3 regions of the Pseudomonas sp. Q1-7 genome follow, and region 3 is predicted to be linked to each of the others. Evidence: predicted binding sites of a transcription regulator. Region 3 holds the regulator's gene; each other region holds the start of a gene.
What was found. The regulator FliA, encoded in region 3, starts transcription of late flagellar genes. The targets are predictions, from matches to a motif close to CTAAAGTTTNNNNNNNNNNNGCCGNTAA.
Positions count from the first base shown of each region.

Region 1: motA (flagellar motor stator protein MotA) is a predicted target of FliA. The motif match lies at 2,399-2,426, and genes of this name have one in related genera.
Region 2: PJW05_RS01640 (methyl-accepting chemotaxis protein) is a predicted target of FliA. The motif match lies at 1,766-1,793, and genes of this name have one in related genera.

Region 1 covers NZ_CP116304.1:5,234,691-5,242,137, reverse strand. Annotated here, with positions in the region: gene rhdA (thiosulfate sulfurtransferase) at 1-794, opposite strand, end outside; gene PJW05_RS24245 (HDOD domain-containing protein) at 840-2,345, opposite strand; gene motA (flagellar motor stator protein MotA) at 2,481-3,332, shown strand; gene motB (flagellar motor protein MotB) at 3,343-4,380, shown strand; gene rsgA (small ribosomal subunit biogenesis GTPase RsgA) at 4,449-5,480, opposite strand; gene orn (oligoribonuclease) at 5,576-6,118, shown strand; gene queG (tRNA epoxyqueuosine(34) reductase QueG) at 6,121-7,191, opposite strand; gene PJW05_RS24215 (NAD(P)H-hydrate dehydratase) at 7,260-7,447, shown strand, end outside.
Region 2 covers NZ_CP116304.1:333,633-341,079, reverse strand. Annotated here, with positions in the region: gene PJW05_RS01640 (methyl-accepting chemotaxis protein) at 1-1,716, opposite strand, end outside; gene PJW05_RS01635 (chemotaxis protein CheW) at 1,858-2,394, opposite strand; gene pilH (twitching motility response regulator PilH) at 2,450-2,815, opposite strand; gene pilG (twitching motility response regulator PilG) at 2,862-3,269, opposite strand; gene gshB (glutathione synthase) at 3,536-4,507, shown strand; gene PJW05_RS01615 (energy transducer TonB) at 4,595-5,488, shown strand; gene PJW05_RS01610 (YqgE/AlgH family protein) at 5,588-6,154, shown strand; gene ruvX (Holliday junction resolvase RuvX) at 6,154-6,594, shown strand; gene pyrR (bifunctional pyr operon transcriptional regulator/uracil phosphoribosyltransferase PyrR) at 6,617-7,129, shown strand; gene PJW05_RS01595 (aspartate carbamoyltransferase catalytic subunit) at 7,167-7,447, shown strand, end outside.
Region 3 covers NZ_CP116304.1:3,990,024-3,997,470, forward strand. Annotated here, with positions in the region: gene PJW05_RS18570 (protein phosphatase CheZ) at 1-418, opposite strand, end outside; gene PJW05_RS18575 (chemotaxis response regulator CheY) at 438-812, opposite strand; gene fliA (RNA polymerase sigma factor FliA) at 894-1,640, opposite strand; gene fleN (flagellar synthesis regulator FleN) at 1,637-2,470, opposite strand; gene flhF (flagellar biosynthesis protein FlhF) at 2,538-3,887, opposite strand; gene flhA (flagellar biosynthesis protein FlhA) at 3,903-6,026, opposite strand; gene flhB (flagellar biosynthesis protein FlhB) at 6,277-7,413, opposite strand.

The DNA.
Region 1 (7,447 bases), 1.2 Mb from region 3:
GGGTGATTTCCCCACTCGGACCAGGAGCCGGCATAGCCCTTGACCCGGGGATAGCCGAGGGCCTTGGCCACCAGGTAGGTGAAGCCGGAGCGGTGGTGGGTCTGGCAGTGGGTGACGATTTCCTTGTCCGGGGTGATGCCCAGGGACTGGAGGATTTCGGCCATGTCGGTGCGGATGCGCAGGGCGCGGGCCGGGTCCATGCCGGCGGTCCACTCGAAATTGACCGCGCCGGGTATATGTCCGCCCTTGGCCGCCAGCACCTTGGTGCCGTCGTACTCGCTGGGACCGCGGGCATCCCAGATGGCCAGGTCGGGAGCACCCAGACGGCCCAGAAGGTATTCGCGGGTGGCGGTCGGTTCGTCGTGCAGGGTCAGGGGCAGCGGGCCGCCGACCGCATCGGGCAGGCTTTCCGAGGTTTCCCGGCCTTCGGCCAGCCAGGCGTGCAGGCCGCCGTTCAGGTAGTGGTAGCGGTGGTGGCCGATCACATCGAGCAGCCAGATGAAGCGGCCGGCCCAGCCGCCGCCTTCGTCGTCATAGACCACGTAGGTGGCCCCGGTGCGGTGGCCCAGCTCGCCGAACAGTGCTTCGAGGTTGGCCTTGGCCGGCAGCAGGCCCGGCGCCGGTGGCTGGCCGAGCTGGGTGCGCTTCGGGTCGACGAAGCGGGCTCCCGGGATATGGCCGGCGGCGTAACGGGCCGCACTGGTGAGGTCGACCAGGATCAGCTCGTCGCTACCCAGCAGGGGCGCCAGTTCGGCCGGTTCGATCACCAGCGGCAGGTTGGAGAAGGCGGACATGGAAGCCTCCACGGATGGACAAAGTGGCAGATTGTATAGGAAAGCCTAGCGGCCGCGTCTGGCGAAGCTGGCGAGGGCGCGTTCGATGCACTGGGCTGTCTTGGCGAAGGCGCGCAGGCTGATCTCGGCAAAGGGGGCGCCGTCCTGGTCGGCCACCACCAGCATGGCCACCCGGCCGTTCAGCGCGATGGAGCGCAGCATCAGGTGGTGCCCCGGGAACAGGCTTTTCAATTGCCCCGGCAGCAGGGCGGAGAATTGCGCCATGTTGTCTGGCCCCAGGCGCAGTTGACCAGGCTGGGCCAGCAGGCGCTGCAGCACCTGGCTCTGGCAGGGGTCCAGCTGCAGGCCGCCGGCCTCCTTCGGCAGTCCGGCCTGTTGCTGGGCCAGCAGACGGCTATGGTTGCGGTCGGCCAGCAGCACCAGGACCCGGCGCATGCCGCCGCTTGTCAGTGCGTCGCGGGCGCAGGCGGAAAGCTGCACCACGTTGGTGAAGGGGCTGGGCGCGCGGATCAGCTCGGCGCATTGTCGGCGCCAGTCCTCCAGGGCCGCTGGAGTGGGGGCCGGCGCTGTGACCGGCCCACGCCGCAGGCGATGCTGGTTCCAGGGCCAGAGCAGCGCTTCGGCGGGATGCCAGAGGTCGTCGCGGGCATGCAGGCGTCCGCTCTGCGCGGCGTGCTGGTGAACCTGCTGCTGCAGCCCGTCGAGCGGCATTTTCATGAACAGCCCGGTGAGGCGCTGCCAGCGCAGGCTGTGGTGCTCGGCCCAGCCGGCGTGGGCGGAAACCGCCAGGCCGTTGGCCAGCAGGACGGTATTGCCCGGCTGGGTGAGCCAGCGGCCCAGGACGGGATTGGCGTCCAGCTGTTGCTGCTGGTGCAGGGGGTGCTCATTGTCGCGGGCGATGTGCAGGGCCTGGACCAGCAGGCGGCGGTCTTCGCTCAGCAGGCGGTAGCCCTGGATGATCCAGTCGGGCAGCTTCCAATGCTCGGCCAGGGCCTGGCAGAGGCGCAGCAACGGCACGCCAAGCAGCTCGCGCTCGACCCTGGCGGCCGGCTCGCCGTCGCCCAGCACGCGCTTTTCCCAGGTGGCGAAGAGTTCCGGGTGACTGGCGAGCAGCGGCCAGAGCGGCGAGAGGAACAGCAGGCTGCACCAGTGGATTTCCTGCCAGAGGCGTGCCAGGCGGCTGGCGAACAGGCCGTTGGCCTGCTGCGCGGCATGCTGGCTGATCAGTTGCAGTTGGCGCAGTGCCTGGGGAATTTCGTCCTCGGCCACGGCGGGCAGGCGGTTGAGGAGTGTTTCGGCGCGTTTCAGGCCAAGGCGCGTAAGGGCGGTCTCCAGGCTTTCCGCCGGGCTGCTGAGCAGGTTGGCGGAGGCATTGGCCTCGCGCAGCAGGCTGAGGGCAAGGGCTGGGCTCTCCTGGGTCAGGTCGGCGATATCGCGCAGGGAGCGGCGGTTGTCGCCAAGGGCGCGGCGGACTTTCTCGTGGGCACTGGCGGGGACGGGCAGGCGCACGCCGTCGAGGAGTTTGATCCAGCCGTCGAGGCTGCGTGGCATGGGCTTTGCGCTTGACATAGAGGGCCGCCAATCTGGCTTTTCGCCTGAACAGGCTATAGTCTGGCGCATATTTTCCGATAATTAGAAGGGGCTCTTTTCATAACCCTTTCTACTGACTCTTCAAGCTTCCTTCCTATGGCAAAAATCATCGGCATCATCGTCGTATTCGCCAGCGTGCTCGGTGGGTACGTCCTGTCTCACGGCAAGGTCGCCGCGCTGATCCAGCCCTTCGAGGTCATGATCATCGGCGGTGCTGCGCTGGGGGCCTTCCTTCAGGCCAACCCCGGCAGCATGACGATGATCGTGTTCAAGAAGTCGCTGAAGATGTTCGGCACGCGCTTCACCCATGCCTTTTACCTGGAAGTGCTGCGCCTGCTCTACGAGATCCTCAACAAGAGCCGCCGCGAAGGGATGATGGCCATCGAGGCCGACATCGAGGACGCAGCCGCCAGCCCGATCTTCAGCAAGTACCCGGCCATCCTGAAAGACGAGCGGATGACCGCCTATATCTGCGACTACCTGCGCATCATGTCCTCCGGCAACATGGCGCCCCACGAACTGGAAGGCCTGTTCGACATGGAACTGGCCAGCCTGAAGGAAGAGCTGGAACACCCGTCCCACGCGGTCAACCGCGTCGCCGATGGCCTGCCCGGCTTCGGCATCGTCGCCGCGGTACTCGGCATCGTGGTCACCATGGCCATGCTGGGCGAGGCCGAGCAGGCCGCCCTGGGCCAGCATGTGGGCGCGGCATTGGTGGGGACCTTCCTGGGTATCCTCGCGGCCTACGGTTTCTTCGGCCCGCTGGCGGTGTCCCTGGAGCACGATGCCCGCGAAGAGCTGAATGTGTTCGAGGCCATCAAGGCCTGCCTGGTGGCTTCGGCCTCCGGCATGCCGCCGTCGCTGGCGGTGGAATTCGGTCGCAAGACGCTGTTGCCGGCGCATCGCCCGAGCTTCAGTGAGCTGGAGCAGGCCGTGCGCGGCAGCTGAAGGCTGAGTCATGGAGAACAACCAGCCGATCATCGTCAAGCGCGTCAAGCGCTACGCCGCCGGTCACCACGGCGGCGCCTGGAAGATCGCCTTCGCCGACTTCGCGACGGCGATGATGGCGTTCTTCCTGGTGCTCTGGCTGCTGTCTTCGGCCACCCCGGAGCAGAAAAAAGCCATCTCCGGCTATTTCAAGGACCCCATCGGCTTCACCGAGAGTGCCAGCCCCTACGTCATCGACCTGGGGGGTACGCCCACTCCGGCACCTGACCGCACACTCAATCCCGAACTGAAGGATGCGCCCGACTCCCAGGAGGCCGCGATCGACTCCACCGACTCCACGCCCGTCGACGCCCGGCAGGTCGAGACGATGGCTGACCAGATCGAGCGGGAGCGCCTGGAACTCCTGCTGCAGGAGCTGCAGAACAAGGTCGAGGAGAACCCCGAGCTGCGCAAGTTCAAGGACCAGATCCTTTTCGAGATCACCCAGGACGGCCTGCGCATCCAGATCATGGACGCTGCCAACCGGCCCATGTTCGATCTCGGCAGTGCGCGATTGCAGCCCTATTTCGAAGACATCCTGCTGATCCTCGCCGAGACCATCAAGACCGTGCCGAACAAGATCAGCATCAGCGGCCACACCGACGCCAAGCCCTATGCCGGCGATGTCGAGTTCGGCAACTGGGAGCTGTCCGCAGGACGCGCCAATGCCGCCCGCCGAACGCTGATCGCCGGGGGCTATCCGGAGGGCCAGGTGGCGCGGGTAGTGGGTTACGCGTCCTCGGCGCTGTTCGACCGCAAGGACCCGTTCAACCCGGTCAACCGCCGTATCGACATCATCGTCCTGACCAAGAAGGCCCAGCGCGACATCGAAGGCGAACAGGCGGAACCGGTTGAAAACGACACACCTGCGGCACCCCAGTCCGAGGTTCCCCAACCCCAGGCACCGGCCGACATCCCGAGTGCCCCCCTGCAGCCCCGTGAGTTGCGGGAGAAGCTGAACATCTTCGAGGACGGCGTGCTGAAGATGGAAGAGCCCAAGGGGCAGTGACTGCATCCCCATGAAAAAGGCCACGCACAGCGTGGCCTTTTTCATGGGCGAGCAAGGCGATCACACGCTCAATACTCGTCCTCGGGCAGGCTGGCGAGGATGTGCCGGTAGCTGGCCATTCGCTGCGGGTGTACGCGGCCGTCCTCCAGCGCCTTGAGCAGGGCACAGCCAGGCTCACGGTCGTGCTTGCAGTCGCGGAAGCGGCAGGCGCCGAGCAACTCGTGGAACTCGATGAAGCCGGCTTCCACGTCGTCGCGGCTGACATGGCCCAGGCCGAATTCGCGGATGCCGGGAGAGTCGATCAGCTCGCCGCCGCCGGGAAAGTGGAACAGGCGTGCGGTGGTGGTGGTGTGGGTGCCCTTGCCGGTGAGTTCGGAGAGGGCGCCGACGCGGGTGTCCACGCCGGGCAGCAGGCTGTTGACCAGGGACGACTTGCCCACCCCGGACTGGCCCACGAACACGCTGATATGACTGTCGAGCCTCGCCATCAGGTCTTCCATGCCGCCGCCCTGACGCGCCGAAACTTCCAGCAGCGGGTAGCCCAGCTGGCGATAGATGCCGAGCAGATCGTCGAGCATGGCGCCGTTCTCGTCGTCCACCAGGTCGGCCTTGTTCAGCAGCAGCAGCGGGCGGATGCCGGCGTGCTCGGCAGCGATCAGGTAGCGATCGATCAGGTTGGCGTGGGGATGGGGCAGGGGGGCGAAAACGATGACGATCTGGTCGACGTTGGCCGCCACCGGCTTGAGCACGCCACGCATGTCCGGTCGACACAACTCCGACCTGCGCGGCAACTGGGCGACTATCACACCACTGCCCTGGTTGCCGGCGCGCCAGACCACGCGGTCGCCGGTGACCAGCGGCGGCAGGTTGGCGCGCAGGTGGCAGCGGACCACCTCGCCGGCGTAATCGCCTTCCAAAGCCTCGACCTCCACCTGGACGCCGAAGTGAGCAATCACCAGGCCGGTCTGTTCGGGGCCGAGGTCGCCGCCTTCGAGTTCTTCGAGGGCGCGCGATTCCCGTTTGGCCGCGCGGGCGGCGCGCTCTTCCTGGATTTTCTCGATGCGCCAGCTTTGCCGGCGGGTCAGTTGGCGTTTGGCCATGGTGGTTCCGCGTGGAAAAAACCGCGCGAGTTTAGCACGCGGCCCCGGAGCGCAGGCTCTAAGCTAGAATGCGCGCTTCGCCCTGGAGACCGACTATGCAGAATGCCCTGAACCTGATCTGGATCGATCTGGAAATGACCGGCCTGAACCCGGACACGGACGTCATCATCGAGATGGCCACCGTCGTGACCGACAGCGACCTCAATGTCCTGGCTGAGGGGCCGGTGATCGCTGTCCACCAGAGCGACGAGATTCTCGCCGGCATGGACGAGTGGAATACCCGCCAGCACGGGCAGAGTGGCCTGACCCAGCGCGTGCGCGAAAGCCACATCAGCGCTGCCGAGGCCGAAGCGCAGACCCTGGTTTTCCTCGAACAGTGGGTGCCCAAGGGCAAGTCGCCGATCTGTGGCAACAGCATCTGCCAGGACCGCCGCTTCCTCTACCGCCACATGCCGCAACTGGAAGCCTACTTCCATTACCGCAACCTGGACGTTTCCACCGTCAAGGAACTGGCCGCGCGCTGGGCGCCGAGCGTGCGCGACGGGGTGAAGAAGAGCAGCAGCCACCTGGCACTGGACGATATCCGCGACTCCATCGCCGAGCTGAAGCATTACCGCGAGCATTTCTTCAAGTTCTGACCTCAGCCAGCGCTTGCCCCGTGTCGGGCGAGCGCCCATTCCACATGCTCGCGCACCAGCGCCGAAGGATACTCGCGGCGCAGGCGCAGGGCCTCCAGCACCGGAATGCTCGAGGGGGCGTTGCCCAGGCCCACCGCCAGGTTGCGCAGCCAGCGCTCGTAGCCGGCACGGCGCAGGGCCGAACCTTCGGTTCGGCGGAGGAACTCTTCTTCGCTCCAGCGGAACAGCTCCGCCAGCGCGGCATTGTCCAGACCGTGGCGCGGCTGGAAGTCGCCTTCCCCTGAAGGGCGGGCGAAGCGGTTCCAGGGGCAGACCATCTGACAATCGTCGCAGCCGAACACCCGGTTGCCGATGAGCGGTCGCAGGTCCTCGGGAATGCTGCCTTTGTATTCGATGGTCAGGTAGGAAATGCAGCGTCGAGCGTCCAGCCGGTAGGGGCCGACGAACGCGGCGGTGGGGCAGATGTCCAGGCAGGCCGTACAGCGCCCGCAGTGTTCGCTGCCGTAGGGATCGTCCACCGGCAAGGGTGCGTCGACGAACAGCTCGCCGAGGAAGAAGTAGCTGCCGGCCTTGCGATTGAGCACCAGGGTGTTCTTCCCGATCCAGCCCAGGCCCGCCTGCTCGGCGATGGCTTTCTCCAGCACCGGTGCGCTGTCGACGAAGGCGCGGTAGTTGAACGGGCCTATGGCCCGCTCGATGCGTTCGGCCAGGTGCTGCAGGCGCTTGCGGATCAGCTTGTGGTAGTCGCGGCCCAGCGCATAGCGAGAGACGTAGGCCTTTTCTGGCCGGCCCAGTACCTTGGCCATCTGCGTGTCGCCGGGCAGATAGTCCATGCGCAAGGAGATCACCCGCAGGGTGCCGGGCACCAGTTCGTCGGGGTGCGAGCGCTTGCTGCCGTGGGCAGCCATGTAGTCCATCTCGCCCTGGAAGCCGGCATCCAGCCAGCGCTGCAGGTGGGCTTCGTGCTCGCCGAGCTCGACCCCGGCGATGCCCACCTGCTGAAAGCCCAGTTCGCGGCCCCAGTCCTTGATGGATTGGGCGAGCGTGGCGAGATCGTGCGTGGAAAGGGTCATGCTGGGGCGGGAAACCGGTGTCGAGGTGGATATAATTCTGCCAGACCTCGCAGCCGTAACCGAATCCGATGCTTCTTTCCCGCGACGACCTGCCCCTTTCCCTGTATTCCGCCGCCCAGGTGCGCGACCTCGACGCTCGCTTGATCGCCGCCGGCACCCCAGGTTTCGAGCTGATGCAGCGTGCCGCCCACGCGGCCTGGCGTGCCTTGCGCCGCCGCTGGCCGGAAGCCGGCTGCCTCAGCGTGCTGGCCGGGCG
Region 2 (7,447 bases), 2.1 Mb from region 3:
GGTGTCGGTCTGAATGGTCTTCACCAGGGCCTCGATCTGTTTGGTCGCGGCGGAGGAACGTTCCGCGAGGCGCTGTACTTCGTCCGCCACCACGGCGAAGCCGCGGCCCGCGTCGCCGGCCATGGACGCCTGGATAGCGGCGTTCAGGGCGAGGATGTTGGTCTGGTCGGCGATGTCGTTGATCAGGCTCACGATGTCACCGATCTCCTGGGACGACTCACCGAGGCGCTTGATCCGCTTCGAGGTGTCCTGGATCTGTTCACGGATGTTGTCCATGCCGGTGATGGTGTTGTGCACCACTTCGTTGCCCTTGTTGGCGATGGCTACGGAACGCTCCGCTACCGCCGAGGATTCCGAGGCGTTCGCCGATACCTGGTCAATGGACACGGCCATTTCGTTGATCGCGGCGGACGCGCCGGCGATTTCCTGTGCCTGGTGCTCGGATGCCTCGGCCAGGTGCATGGCGGTGGCCTGGGTTTCCTGGGCGGCGGCGGCCACCTGCACGGCGGTCAGGTTGATGGTTTCCACCAGTTCGCGGAGCTGGTCGATGGAGTAGTTGATGGAGTCGGCGATCGCACCGGTGAAATCCTCGGTCACGGTCGCGGCCACGGTCAGGTCACCGTCGGCGAGGTCGGCGATCTCGTCGAGCAGACGCAAGATCGCGGCCTGGTTACGTTCGTTCTTCGCCGCGGTCTCGGCCAGTCGGTTGCGCGTGCTCTGTACCATCACCAGGCCGATGAGGATGATCGCGCCCAGGGCGATGGCGCCCAGTACGTAGCCGGCGAGGGTATTCAGGCCACGGCCGCCGGCCAGGTTCTCGAAACCGGTAGTCAGGCCGGAGGCCTTGTCCAGCAGGGTCTGGGAGCCAGTGAAGATGGTGTTGGCGGACTCGCGGACCTGGAAGAGTTCGGGCGAGGTTTCGAGAATCTCGTCCACCGAGCCGGAAACGAATTCGAAGAGCTCGGAAATCTCCTGCAGGCGCTCCAGGGCTTCGGTGTTGGTGACCTTGGTGATCTCCATCGCCGCGTTGCCTTCGAGCATGGCGTTCAGGACGCGGCCGAACAGGCTGGCGTCGCGACCGAACATGTCGGCGGCCTGCACCGAGTCCTCGTCGCCGGCCAGCACCTTGTTCACCGAGCCGAGGATACGTTCGGCCAGCAGCGACTGGCGCTGGGCCACGGACACCTGGCTGGCGGGGGCGCCGCTTTCCAGCAGGATGTCCACCACTTCCTCGTACTCGACCTGCAGCTGCGGAATGGTCTCGGCCAGGGTGGCGGCTACCTGGTGCAGGGAAAGTACGGTCTGCTCGCTGGTAAGGATGGCGTCGGCGTTCTTGCGCAGGCTTTCCCAGTCCTTCTGCACGGCGTCCATCTCGGCCTTCACGGCATCGGGCGCGGCGGGCAGGCTGGTGGAAGCGTCGCCTTTCAGCAGGAAATTCCAGCGCTGGTCGAAGTCGTTGCGCGCGTCCTTCAGCAAGGCGAAGGCCTCGGCCTTGCCCGCCGCGGCTTCACTGGAGTTCTTCGCGATACGCTGGGACAGCACGCGCAGCTCGCCGGCGTGACTGATGTATTCCTTGTCATGGTTCGCCTGGGTATTGAGGTACGCGAAGTTCGCGAACAGCAGCACCATGGCGATGATCAGGACCACGAAGAGTCCGGCGATCAGCGATGTGCTGCGCACCCCGGAAAACAGATTGCCTGCGTTCAGTCTTTTCATTATCGGGCCCCCGCCTGGACCAACCACTGTATTCCCATGTAACGCCAAAGGGCCGGCAAGGCCGGCCCAACCTTGAAGCAACGGCCCCCGGAGCTTCGCCGCCGGAGACCCGTACGGAGCGCCGCGCGCCCCGCGTCGAACCTAGACAGCGACCTCGAGGAACGCCTGGTGCTGCGCGAGCGCATGCGGGCTGAATACCAGCCAGGGCTGCTCGCGATGGAAGACGCCATGGATGAAAGGCTGGATGCTGGCCTCCAGCGGAGGCAGCTCCTCGCTGAAGGCGTCCACCAGAAAATGCTGCATGCCGAAGACTTCGTCGACCACCAGGCCAGCGAATATCTCCTGGTGGTCCACCACCAGGACCCGGCGCTGCTTGCGCAAGGGCGACAGGTCGCTGCCGAAGAAACCGCACAGGTCCATGATCGGCAGCAGCCGGCCACGGACGTTGGAAACGCCCTTGACCCAGGTCTTCACGCCGGGGAGCGAGGTGAAGCGCGGCTCATGCAGCACTTCGGAAACCTCCCCCATGGGGGCCACGAACAGGCGCTCGCCCATGCGGAATCCGATGCCGCTCCAGCTCTGCACCACCTGTTGCTGGGCAGGCAGGCCCGCCGCCAGCGCACGGCAGCGCTGGTCGATCGCGAAGAGGAGCTGGAAGGGAGTCTGTGAGTCCGACATGGCGACCGGCCTTGGCCTGCTTGTAATAGTTATGGTTCGGGGCCTGGCGCGGCAGTCAGCCGGCCAGTACGGCGTTCAGCGTCTTGATCAGGGTGTCTTCTTCGATCGGCTTGGTCAGGTAGTCCTTGGCGCCTTGGCGCTTGCCCCAGACCTTGTCGGTTTCCTGGTCCTTGGTGGTGACGATGATCACCGGAATATGGCTGGTTTCGGCGTCCTTGGTCAGTTGACGGGTCGCCTGGAAGCCGTTGAGACCGGGCATCACGATGTCCATCAGGACGGCGTCCGGCTTCTCCTGGCGGGCCAGGGCCACGCCATCGGCGCCGTTCTCGGCCTTGAGTACCTGATGGCCATGCTTTTCGAGCATGGCGGTCAACTTGTACATCTCAGTCGGCGAGTCATCAACAATCAGAATACGAGCCATGGTGTTCCCCATACGGAAAGGCTTCACCGGCCATCAAGGCCGGACTTCAGGAGGCTTGCTCCACCGGGGTGAAATCAGGGACGTGAGTCTTGATCGCGCCGAGCAGCTCTTCCTTGCTGAAGGGCTTGGTGAGGTACTGATCGGAACCGACGATGCGACCCTTGGCCTTGTCGAACAGGCCGTCCTTGGAGGACAGCATGATCACCGGGGTGGACTTGAAAGCACTGTTGTTCTTGATCAGGGCACAGGTCTGATACCCGTCCAGGCGCGGCATCATGATGTCGACGAAGATGATGTTCGGGTGGGAATCGGCGATCTTGGCCAAGGCATCGAAACCATCGACTGCAGTGATGACCTCGCACCCCACCTTCTTGAGCAAAGTCTCGGCGGTGCGACGAATCGTCTTCGAATCGTCGATCACCATGACCTTCAAACCCTCGGAATGCTGTTCCATGTTCGCCCTACCATCGCCTCGGTGAGTCGTTATTCTGCTTTATATATGTGCCTGAGGCCCTGCAACCGATGGGCTGCGACCCAATCGTCGGGCCTTTTTAGCACAGTCTCCAGACGCAAGCTACACGCCCCCGCATCTGTGATTCCTCCCCTTCCAGGGAAGGTTTTTCCCTTGACCGCAATCAATGCCGGCGCCACCCTGAGCGCCTTATCCAACCGGCCCGCCGTGTCTGGCGCGCCCCTTGAAACCTGTTGCGGAGACCCCCCATGAGCGTTCGCCTCGGGATCGTCATGGACCCCATTGCGCAAATCTCCTTCAAGAAGGACAGCTCCCTGGCCATGCTGCTGGCGGCCCAGGAGCGCGGCTGGTCGCTGTTCTACATGGAACAGCAGGACCTATACCAGAAAAACGGTGAAGCTCGCGCGCGCATGCGCCCTCTGAAGGTATTTCTCGATCCCGACCACTGGTTCGAACTGGACGGCGAAACCGACACGCCGCTTTCCGACCTTGACGTGATCCTGATGCGCAAGGACCCCCCGTTCGACAACGAATTCGTCTACTCCACCTACCTGCTGGAGCAGGCCGAACGGGCCGGCGTGCTGGTGGTCAACCGCCCGCAGAGTCTCCGCGACTGCAACGAGAAGTTCTTCGCCACCCTGTTCCCCCAGTGCGCGCCGCCGACCCTGGTCAGCCGACGAGCGGACATTCTGCGCGAGTTTGCCGAAGAACAGCGTGACATCATTCTCAAACCCCTTGATGGCATGGGGGGCTCTTCGATCTTCCGCCACCGCGCCGGCGACCCGAACCTCTCGGTGATCCTCGAAACCCTGACCCAGCACGGCAGCCAGCAGATCATGGCGCAGCGCTACCTGCCGGCGATCAAGGACGGCGACAAGCGCATCCTGATGATCGACGGCGAGCCGGTGCCTTACTGCCTGGCACGCATCCCCGCCGCCGGCGAGACCCGTGGCAACCTGGCTGCCGGCGGCCGTGGCGAGGCCCGTCCGCTGACCGAGCGCGACCGCGAGATCGCCGCCACCGTGGGCCCGACCCTGAGGGAGAAAGGCCTGCTGTTCGTCGGGCTGGACGTGATCGGCGAGCACCTCACCGAGATCAACGTGACCAGCCCGACCTGCATCCGGGAGATCGACAAGGCCTACGACACGCGCATTGGCGAGCGCCTGATGGATGCCATCGACGCCAAGCTGAAAGCGACCGGCCGCCAGCAACAACCTTGAAGCAGGTAACAGCTTGGCGCTTGTCGCTTGCAGCTCACAGCCTCGCTTCGGCAGACTGCGCCGCTATCTGAAGCAAGCTGACTGGCGATGAACGCAGCCGTGAACACCACTTCCCAACTGTCCGCCGGCGTACGCCCGGCGGATCGGCTGGGCTTTACCCTGTTTCTCGCCGCCGCCCTGCACGTCGCGCTGATCCTCGGCGTCGGCTTCACCGTCGGCGACCCGCAGCAGATCAGCAAGACACTGGAAATCACCCTCGCCACCTTCAAGAGCGAGGAGCAACCGAAGAAGGCCGATTTCCTCGCCCAGGCCAACCAGCAGGGCAGCGGCACCCTGGAGCACAAGGCCACGCCCAAGACCACCGAGCAGGCCCCCTTCCAGGACAAGGAAATCCGCAAGACCACGCCCCCTGCCACCCCGCCCCAGGCGCCGAAGAAGGAAGCGCCCAAGGCCGCCGTGGCGACCAAGGCCCCGCAACCGCAGAAGACCACGGTCAAGCGTGAGCAGACCAGGCCCCAGCCCGAAGCGGCGCCGGCGCCCACCTTCGACAGCTCGCAGCTCTCCGCCGAAATCGCCAGCCTCGAGGCGGAACTGGACAAGGAGCGCCAGCTCTACGCCAAGCGCCCGCGTATCCACCGCCTCAATGCCGCCTCGACCATGCGCGACAAGGGCGCCTGGTACAAGGAGGAGTGGCGCAAGAAGATCGAGCGCATCGGCAACCTCAACTACCCGGACGAGGCCCGCCGTCAGCGCATCTACGGCAACCTGCGGCTGCTGGTCTCGATCAATCGCGACGGCACCCTCTACGAAGTGCAGGTGCTGGAGTCCTCCGGCCAGCCGGTGCTGGACCAGGGCGCCATGCGCATCGTCCGTCTCGCCGCGCCCTTCGCGCCCTTCACCGGCGACCTGGCGGACATCGACCGCCTGGAGATCATCCGCACCTGGCGTTTCGAACGTGGCGACCGCCTGTCGAGCAACTGACGGCAGCCGACCGATATAGGCTCTAGGCTTCAACCAGGACTCCGGCGTCGGCCGCCGTACCGCTTGAAGCCTTCCGCCTTAAGCCTGAAACTAGCCCACATGAAAAGCGCACCGAGCTACCTCAAGCACCATTTCCTGATCGCCATGCCGCACATGGCCGATCCCAACTTCGCCCAGACCGTCACCTACCTGGTGGAACACAACGAGCAGGGCGCCATGGGCCTGGTGATCAACCGCCCCAACGGCCTGAGCCTGAGCGACGTGCTTGAACAACTACGACCGGAAGCCAGCCCACCCGCGCGCTGCCAGGGCCTGCCCATCTATTCCGGCGGCCCGGTACAGACCGACCGGGGCTTCGTCCTGCACCCCACCGGCCACAGCTTCCAGGCCACCCTGGAACTGGGCGAGCTGGCGCTTTCCACCTCTCAGGACGTGCTCTTCGCCATCGCCGACGGCGGCGGCCCGCAGAAGAGCCTGGTAGCCCTCGGCTATGCCGGCTGGGATGCCGGGCAGCTGGAAGCCGAACTCAGCGATAACGCCTGGCTGACCTGCCCGGCGGACCTGTCCATCCTCTTCGACACCCCGTCCGAGCAACGCCTCGCGGCCGCCGCCGCGCGCCTGGGTGTCAACCTCAGCCTGCTCACCGCCCAGGCCGGGCACGCCTGATGACCGACGCAAAACCCCTGCGCCTGCTGCTTGGCTTCGACTACGGCACCCGCCAGATCGGCGTCGCCGTCGGCCAGGCGGTGACCGGCCAGGCCCGCGAACTGAAGGTGCTGAAAGCCCAGAACGGCGTGCCCGACTGGCAGCAGGTGGAAGCGCTGATCCGCGAATGGCAGCCCGACGCGATAGTCGTCGGCCTGCCGCTGAACATGGATGGCACGCCCAGCGAGATGAGCGCGCGCGCGGAAAAATTCGCCCGTCGCCTGAATGGCCGCTTCAACCTGCCGGTATTCACCCACGACGAACGCCTGACCACCTTCGAGGCCAAGGGCCAACGCCTGGCCCAGGGCCAACGCGACGGCTACCGCGAGCGCCCGGTGGACGCCCTGGCCGCCGCCCTGCTGCTGGAAGGCTGGCTGGCCGAGAACAGCGCAACTTCCTGAATCCAGAACGCGAGGACCGCCGATGACCCTGCCCAACCCCGCCGAACTGCTGCCGCGGATGGCCAGCGACCTGCAAGCCCATCTCAAGGCCCGCAACATCGTTGAGCCCCGCTACATCGGCATCCGCACCGGGGGTATCTGGGTCGCCCAGGCCCTGCTGGAGCAACTGGGCGAGACCAGCCCCATGGGCACCCTGGACGTGTCCTTCTATCGCGACGACTTCACCCAGAGCGGGCTGCACCCGCAGGTGCGCCCGTCCGAACTGCCCTTCGAGATCGAGGGCCAGCACCTGGTGCTGATTGACGACGTGCTGATGAGCGGACGCACCGTTCGCGCGGCCCTCAACGAGCTCTTCGACTACGGCCGCCCGGCCAGCGTAACCCTGGTCTGCCTGCTCGACCTCAACGCCCGCGAGCTGCCGGTACGCCCCGACGTGGTCGGCGCGACCCTGTCCCTGGGCGCCACGGAACGGGTAAAATTGCTCGGCCCCACGCCGCTCACCCTCGAGCGCCAGGACCTCGCTTCACCCGCCTGACCCTTCCGAATTCCCGTAACCTTTCAGGGCCTGCCCCATGCCGACAGACGCCAAGCGCCCGCTGCAGCTCAACGACCAGGGCCAGCTGCGCCACTTCCTCTCGCTCGACGGTCTGCCCCGCGAGCTGCTGACGGAAATCCTCGACACCGCTGACTCCTTTCTCGAAGTCGGCGCCCGCGCAGTGAAGAAAGTCCCGCTTCTGCGAGGCAAGACGGTGTGCAATGTGTTCTTCGAGAACTCCACCCGTACCCGCACCACCTTCGAGCTGGCGGCTCAGCGCCTGTCCGCGGACGTCATCACCCTCAATGTTTCCACCTC
Region 3 (7,447 bases):
CGTCGATGCCGATTTCCCGGCGCATGAAACGCCCCCACTCCTCACCCAGTTGCTGAGCGTCGTCGCTCAGACCGTTGAGCAGCGGCGCGCTTTCCTCCACCAGGTCCATGGTGCGGTTGGCGGCTTTCTCGGTCATCTGCACCACGTAGGACAGGCGATCGGTCGCGTCGGCGATCTGCGACATTTCCTGGGCATGGGGCAGGTGCGGGTCGATCTGGAAGTTGACAATGGCGTTGTGCAGCTCACGGGTGAGCTTGCCGACTTCCTGGTACAGGCCGCGATCGCGAACCTGGTTCAACTCGTGGATAAGTTGCACGGCATCGGTGAAATTGCCCTTCTCAAGGCTTTCGACCAATTCCCGCGCACGGACTTTCAGGGTCGACTCGAAGTCTCCCAGCAGGTGTTCATTCTGGTCCATGGTGCCCTCGCGGCTGACATCAGCCGTTGACCCGCTCGAAGATCTTCTCGATTTTTTCTTTCAGCACCTGGGCAGTGAAAGGTTTGACCACGTAGCCGTTCACACCGGCCTGGGCGGCCTCGATGATCTGCTCGCGCTTGGCCTCGGCCGTCACCATCAGGACCGGCAGATGCTTCAGGCGCTCGTCGGCGCGCACCGCGCGCAGCAGATCGATGCCGGTCATGCCGGGCATGTTCCAGTCGGTCACGAGGAAATCGAAGTTGCCGCTGTGCAGCATCGGCAGGGCGGTTGTGCCGTCGTCGGCTTCGGCGGTATTGGTGAAGCCCAAGTCACGCAAGAGGTTCTTGATGATCCGTCTCATCGTCGAGAAATCGTCAACGATGAGGATTTTCATGTTTTTGTCCAAGTCGACCTCCGTACAGTCTCAAACGCCCCTCTTGCCGGGAGCGCACTCATATCTGGAAGTGGTGCCGGTTCAACGCGCGCGCCATTCGCCCAGCCGCGCGCGCAGACGTGCCGCGCATTGGCTGTGCAACTGGCTGACCCGTGATTCGCTGACCCCCAGCACTTCACCAATTTCCTTCAAATTCAGTTCTTCGTCGTAATACAGCGCCAGCACCAGGCGCTCCCGCTCCGGCAGGTTCGCGATGGCATCGGCCAGCGCGGCCTGGAAGCGGTCTTCTTCCAGATCATGGGAAGGCGAGAATTGGGTGACACCGGCGTCCTCGTGCATGCCGCCCTGCTCGCCGTCCTGCAACAGGTCGTCGAAGCTGAACAGGCGGCTGCCCAAGGTGTCGCTCAGGATGCCGTAGTAGTCTTCGAGACTCAATTCAAGTTCGGCAGCAACTTCCTGATCTTTAGCGTCGCGTCCCGTTCTGGCCTCGATGGCGCGGATCGCGTCGCTCACCATGCGGGTGTTGCGATGCACCGAGCGCGGCGCCCAGTCGCCCTTGCGGACCTCGTCGAGCATGGCCCCGCGAATGCGGATACCGGCATAGGTCTCGAAGCTGGCGCCCTTGCTGCCGTCATACTTCTTCGAGGCTTCGAGCAAGCCGATCATCCCGGACTGCATCAGGTCTTCGACCTGCACGCTGGCCGGCAGGCGCGCGAGCAGGTGGTAGGCGATGCGCTTGACCAGGGGGGCGTAACGCTCGATCAACTGATGTTGCGAATCCCTCGCCTGTGCCTTGCCGTACATACGCAGTCCAGTGGCGGGTGTCATACGGGGTTTTCCGCGCTCGGCTGCCGGACCAGCCGCTCGACGAAGAACTCCAGGTGGCCCCGCGGATTGGCCGGCAGCGGCCAGCTGTCGACCTTCTGCGCGATGGCCTTGAAGGCCAGCGAGCACTTCGAGCGCGGGAACGCTTCGTAGACCGCGCGTTGCTTCTGCACCGCCTTGCGCACCGACTCGTCGTAGGGAACGGCGCCCACGTACTGCAGGGCGACGTCGAGGAAGCGGTCGGTGACCTTGGTCAGCTTGGCGAACAGGTTGCGCCCTTCCTGCGGGCTGTGGGCCATGTTGGCCAGCACGCGGAAGCGGCTCATGCCGTAGTCGCGGTTGAGCAGCTTGATCAGTGCGTAAGCGTCGGTGATGGAGGTCGGCTCGTCGCAGACCACCACGATCACTTCCTGGGCCGCGCGGACGAAGCTGACCACCGAATCGCCGATGCCGGCGGCGGTGTCGATCACCAGCACGTCGAGGTTGTCGCTGATGTCGCTGAATGCCTGGATCAGGCCGGCGTGCTGCATGGGCGAAAGCTGCACCATGCTCTGGGTGCCGGAGGCGGCCGGGACGATGCGGATGCCCCCCGGCCCCTGCAACAGCACGTCGCGCAGGTCACATTCGCCATTGATCACATCGGCCAGGGTGCGTTTGGCGGTGAGGCCGAGCAGGACGTCGACGTTGGCCAGGCCGAGGTCGGCGTCCAGCAGCATGACGCGACGACCGAGATCGGCCAGCGCCAGCGAAAGGTTCACCGACACGTTGGTCTTGCCGACGCCACCCTTGCCGCCGGTCACCGCGATCACCTGTACGGGATGCATACTACCCATTTCAAATACCTTGCCTTGGGCCACTTGGGTGTCTAGCACCGCCCTCTCCGGGGCGGTTCACACTTCTTCAACCGGCGCGCCGCGCCGGATTCTGGTACAGCCCGGCGAACAGGTCGGCCATGGCTTCTTCGCTCGGATCTTCCGGCGCCTGGAGGCTGACCGCGCGGCTCACCAGCTGGTGGCTGCGCGGAACCTGCAGATCATCCGGGATTCGCGGACCGTCGGCCAGATAGGCTACCGGGAGATGCTGGCCGATAGCCAGCCCCAAAACCTCGCCGAGACTGGCCGCTTCGTCCGCCTTGGTGATGATGCAGCCGACCAGGCCGCAACGCTTGTAGCTGTGATAGGCCGCCTTGAGTACCTGGCTCTGACTGGTGGCGGCCATCACCAGGTAATTCTTCGCGTTTATCGCCCGGCTGGCCAGCGCTTCGAGCTGCATGGCCAGGGCCGGATCGTTGACCGGCAGACCGGCGGTATCGATCAGCACCACGCGCTTGCGGACCAGAGGCGCCAGGGCCTGGGTCAGCGACTGGCCCGGATCGACCAGGGTCACCGGCACGTTGAGGATGCGGCCGAGGGTCTTGATCTGCTCCTGGGCGCCGATGCGGAAGCTGTCCATGCTCACCAGCGCGACGCTCTGGGCGCCGTACTTGAGCACGTAGCGGGCAGCCAGCTTGGCCAGCGTGGTGGTCTTGCCCATGCCGGCCGGGCCGACCAGGGCGATCACCCCGCCCTCTTCCAGCGGCTCGTTCTGCGGCGTGCGGATCGCGTGGGCCAGGTGCGCCAGCAGCATGCGCCAGGCCTGGCGCGGCTCCTTGACGCCCGCCACCTTGTCCAGCAGCGCGCGGGACAGTTCGGCCGGCAGCCCCATGCGCTGCAGGCGGCGCCAGAGGCTTGCCTGCTGCGGACGGCGGCTCTGCATCTGGCCCCAGGCGATGGAGCCCAGTTGCACTTCGATCAGTTCGCGCAGGCCGCTCAGTTCGAAGCGCATCGCGTCCAGGGCAGCCTGGTCGACGGCGGCGGGCTTGGGCGCGCCGACCGACTCCAGCGGACGCGGCACGCTGCGCGGACGGGCCATGGCGGCGGACAGGGCGGCTTCCGGCAGCTCCGACTCGATGGCGGTCAACGGCTCACCGGCGAACAATTGACGGTCCTTGCCGGCGTCGGCCTGGGCGCGGGTGGTCAGCTCCGCCTGCGCCTGGGCGATACGCGCCTGGGTCTTGCGCAGCTCGGCTTCGAGGGCCGGATTCGGCTTGCTCGGCGCCGGCGCGGGCAGTGGGTAGTCCAGCGCCGCGGTCAGCTCGACACCGCCGGCAACCCGACGGTTACCGATGATGGCGGCATCCGCGCCCAGTTCATCACGCACCAGCTTCATGGCCTGACGCATATCGGCGGCGAAGAAACGTTTGACCTGCATGGTCCTTGACCTCGGTTAGTTCTGCCCCACAGTCGCGACTATGGTGACCTGCTTGTTGTCCGGAATTTCCTGGTAGGCCAGGACGTGCATGGTTGGCACGGCGAGCCTTGCGAAGCGCGACATCATCGCCCGGATCGGCCCGGCCACCAGCAGGATCGCCTGCTTGCCGAGCATCTCCTGGCGCTGCGCCGCTTCCACCAGGGAACGTTGCAGCTTCTCGGCCATTCCGGGTTCGAGGAGAACGCCATCTTCCGAACCCTGTCCGGCCTTCTGCAGGCTATTCAGCAATATCTGTTCCAACCTGGGCTCCAGGGTGATCACAGGCAGCTCCGGCTCTAGTCCCACAATGCTTTGCACGATTGCGCGAGCCAGCGAGACGCGGACCGCCGCCACCAGCGCGGCGGGATCTTGACTCTTCGGGGCGACGTTGGCGATGGCCTCGGCGATGGTGCGGATGTCGCGAACCGGCACCTGCTCCTGCAGCAACGCCTGCAGCACCTTGAGCAGGGTCGACAGCGACACCATGCCCGGTACCAGCTCTTCGGCCAGGCGCGGCGAACTCTTGGCGAGGTTCTGCATCAGTTGCTGGACTTCTTCGTGGCCCAGCAACTCGTGGGCATGCTTGTGCAATACCTGGTTGAGGTGGGTGGCGACCACGGTGCTGGCGTCGACCACCGTGTAGCCGAGGGACTGCGCCTGGTCGCGCTGATTGACGTCGATCCACACCGCTTCCAGGCCGAATGCCGGATCCTTGGCAGCGATGCCGTTGAGGGTGCCGAACACCTGGCCGGGGTTGATCGCCAGTTCGCGGTCCGGGTAGACCTCCGCCTCGGCCACGCTGACGCCCATCAGCGTCAGGCGGTAGGCGTTGGGCAGCAGGTCGAGGTTGTCGCGAATATGCACCGAGGGCATCAGGAAGCCCATCTCCTGGGACAGCTTCTTGCGTACGCCCTTGATCCGCGCCAGCAACTGGCCGCCCTGGTTGCGGTCCACCAGCGGAATCAACCGATAGCCCACCTCCAGGCCCACCAGGTCCACCGGCGTCACGTCATCCCAGCCCAGTTCCTTGGTTTCCTGGGCACGCTGGGCGGGCAGCAGCTCCTGCTGGCGCTTCTCTTCCTGCACCGTCTCTTCCTTGGCCTTCTTCTGCTTCTGCCAGATCCACCAGGCACCGCCGGCGGCCACCAGGCCCAGGCCGACGAAAGACATGTGCGGCATGCCCGGCACCAGCCCCATGGCAATGAGGATGGCGGCAGACACCGCCAGTGCCTTGGGCGAGGCGAACATTTGCCGGTTGACCTGCTGGCCCATGTCCTCGGAGGTGGACACGCGGGTCACCATGATCGCCGCCGCGGTGGACAACAGCAGCGACGGAACCTGCGCCACCAGGCCGTCGCCGATGGTCAGCAGGGAATAGATGCGACCGGCGTCGCCGAAGCTCAGGCCGTGCTGCAGCATGCCGATGGCAATGCCGCCCAGCAGGTTGATGAAGAGGACCAGCAGGCCGGCGATGGCGTCGCCACGGACGAACTTGCTGGCACCGTCCATGGAGCCGTAGAAGTCGGCCTCCTGGGACACCTCGGTACGGCGCTTCTTGGCCTCGGCCTGGTCGATCAGGCCGGCGTTGAGATCCGCATCGATGGCCATCTGCTTGCCCGGCATGGCATCCAGGGTGAAACGCGCGCTCACTTCGGAGATACGCCCGGCACCCTTGGTGACCACCACGAAGTTGATGATCATCAGGATCGCGAAGACCACGGCACCGACCACGTAGTTGCCGCCCACCACCACATCGCCAAAGGCCTGGATCACCTTGCCCGCGGCGTCGTGGCCGTCCTGCCCGTGAAGCAGCACCACGCGAGTGGAGGCCACGTTCAGCGCCAGGCGCAGCAGGGTGGCCACCAGCAGGATGGTGGGGAAGACCGCGAAGTCCAGCGGGCGCATGGCGTACACGCACACCAGCAGCACGACGATGGACAGGGCGATGTTGAAGGTGAAGAAGACGTCCAGCAGGAAAGGCGGCACCGGCAGGGTCATCATGCCCAGCATCACCAGCACCAGCAGCGGCACCCCCAGGTTGCCGCGGCCGATGCCCATCAGGTTATTGCGGACATTGCCGATCAGTTGCGTACGATCCACTGCTGCTCCCCTACCCCTTTCGCGGAATCCTGCTCCGCACATCCAATCTTTTGACGCCCGAAGGCGGCGTCACAGCCCTTGTGCAAGAAGCTTTCCAACTTCACCAAATGATTGATTTTCGGGAGAAAACCCGTAGGAGCGAATTCATTCGCGATGCAGGTCGCAGACCTGCCCTCGAATATGACCGGGGGCTGCTGCGCAGCCCTTTCGCGAATGAATTCGCTCCCACAAGGGAGAGGTGGAGCTCAGGTCACTCGTCGCGCCGCAGCTCCGCCGGGATCGGCAGGTCGCGCAGCGGATCCGGACGCTTGCCCTTGCCGGCGCGGAACTGCTTGAGCTGGTAGACGTAGGCCAGCACCTGGGCCACGGCCAGGTAGAGGCCGGCGGGGATTTCCTGGTCCAGCTCGGTGGAGTAGTACACCGCCCGCGCCAGGGCCGGGGATTCCAGCACCGTCACCCGGCTTTCCTGGGCGATCTCGCGGATCTTCAGCGCGGTGAAGTCGTTGCCCTTGGCCAGCAGGAGCGGCGCGCCGCCCTTGTCGGCGTCGTACTTCAGCGCCACGGCGAAGTGGGTCGGGTTGGTGATGACCACGTCGGCCTCGGGCACGGCGGCCATCATGCGGCGCTCGGCCATTTCCCGCTGCAGGCGGCGGATGCGCGACTTGACCTCGGGCTTGCCCTCGGTGTCCTTGTATTCGTCGCGCACTTCCTGCTTGGTCATCATCAGCTTCTGCTTGTTGTCCCAGAGCTGGAACGGCACGTCCACGGCGGCGATCAGGATCAGCCCGCAGGCCAGCCAGACCGCGCTCCACCCCACCACCTGGACACTGTGCAGGATGGCCATGTCCAATGGTTCGTGGGCAATCGCCAACAAATCGTCGCGGTCGGAATTGAGCACCGCCAGGGCCACCAGCAGGATGAGCGCGAACTTGGCCAGGGCCTTGAGCAATTCGACCAGGGCGTGCATGGAGAACATCCGCTTGAGCCCGGACAACGGATTCATGCGGCTGAACTTGGGCAACAGCGCCTCGCTGGAGAACAACCAGCCGCCGAGGGAAATCGGCCCGGCGATGGACACCACCAGCAGGGTGATCAACAGCGGCAGCAGCGCATCGAGGGCCATCTTGCCCGAGGCGAGCAGCAGCAGCGCCATGCTGCGCTCATCCATCAGCACCGCCCGCGACAGCTCGAAGTTGGACTGCATCATCTGCATCAGCATGTCCGCCAGCCCGCCGCCACTGGCCAGCACGCCACCGGCCCCGGCGAGGGTCACGGCCAGGGTGTTGAGCTCGCGGGAACGGGCGATCTGGCCCTTCTCGCGGGCCTCCTGCAACCGTTTACCTGTGGGCTCTTCACTCTTGTCCGCCCCGCTCTCACTCTCCGCCACGGAAAACTACCTGCGTTGCCAGTGTTGCGTCGGT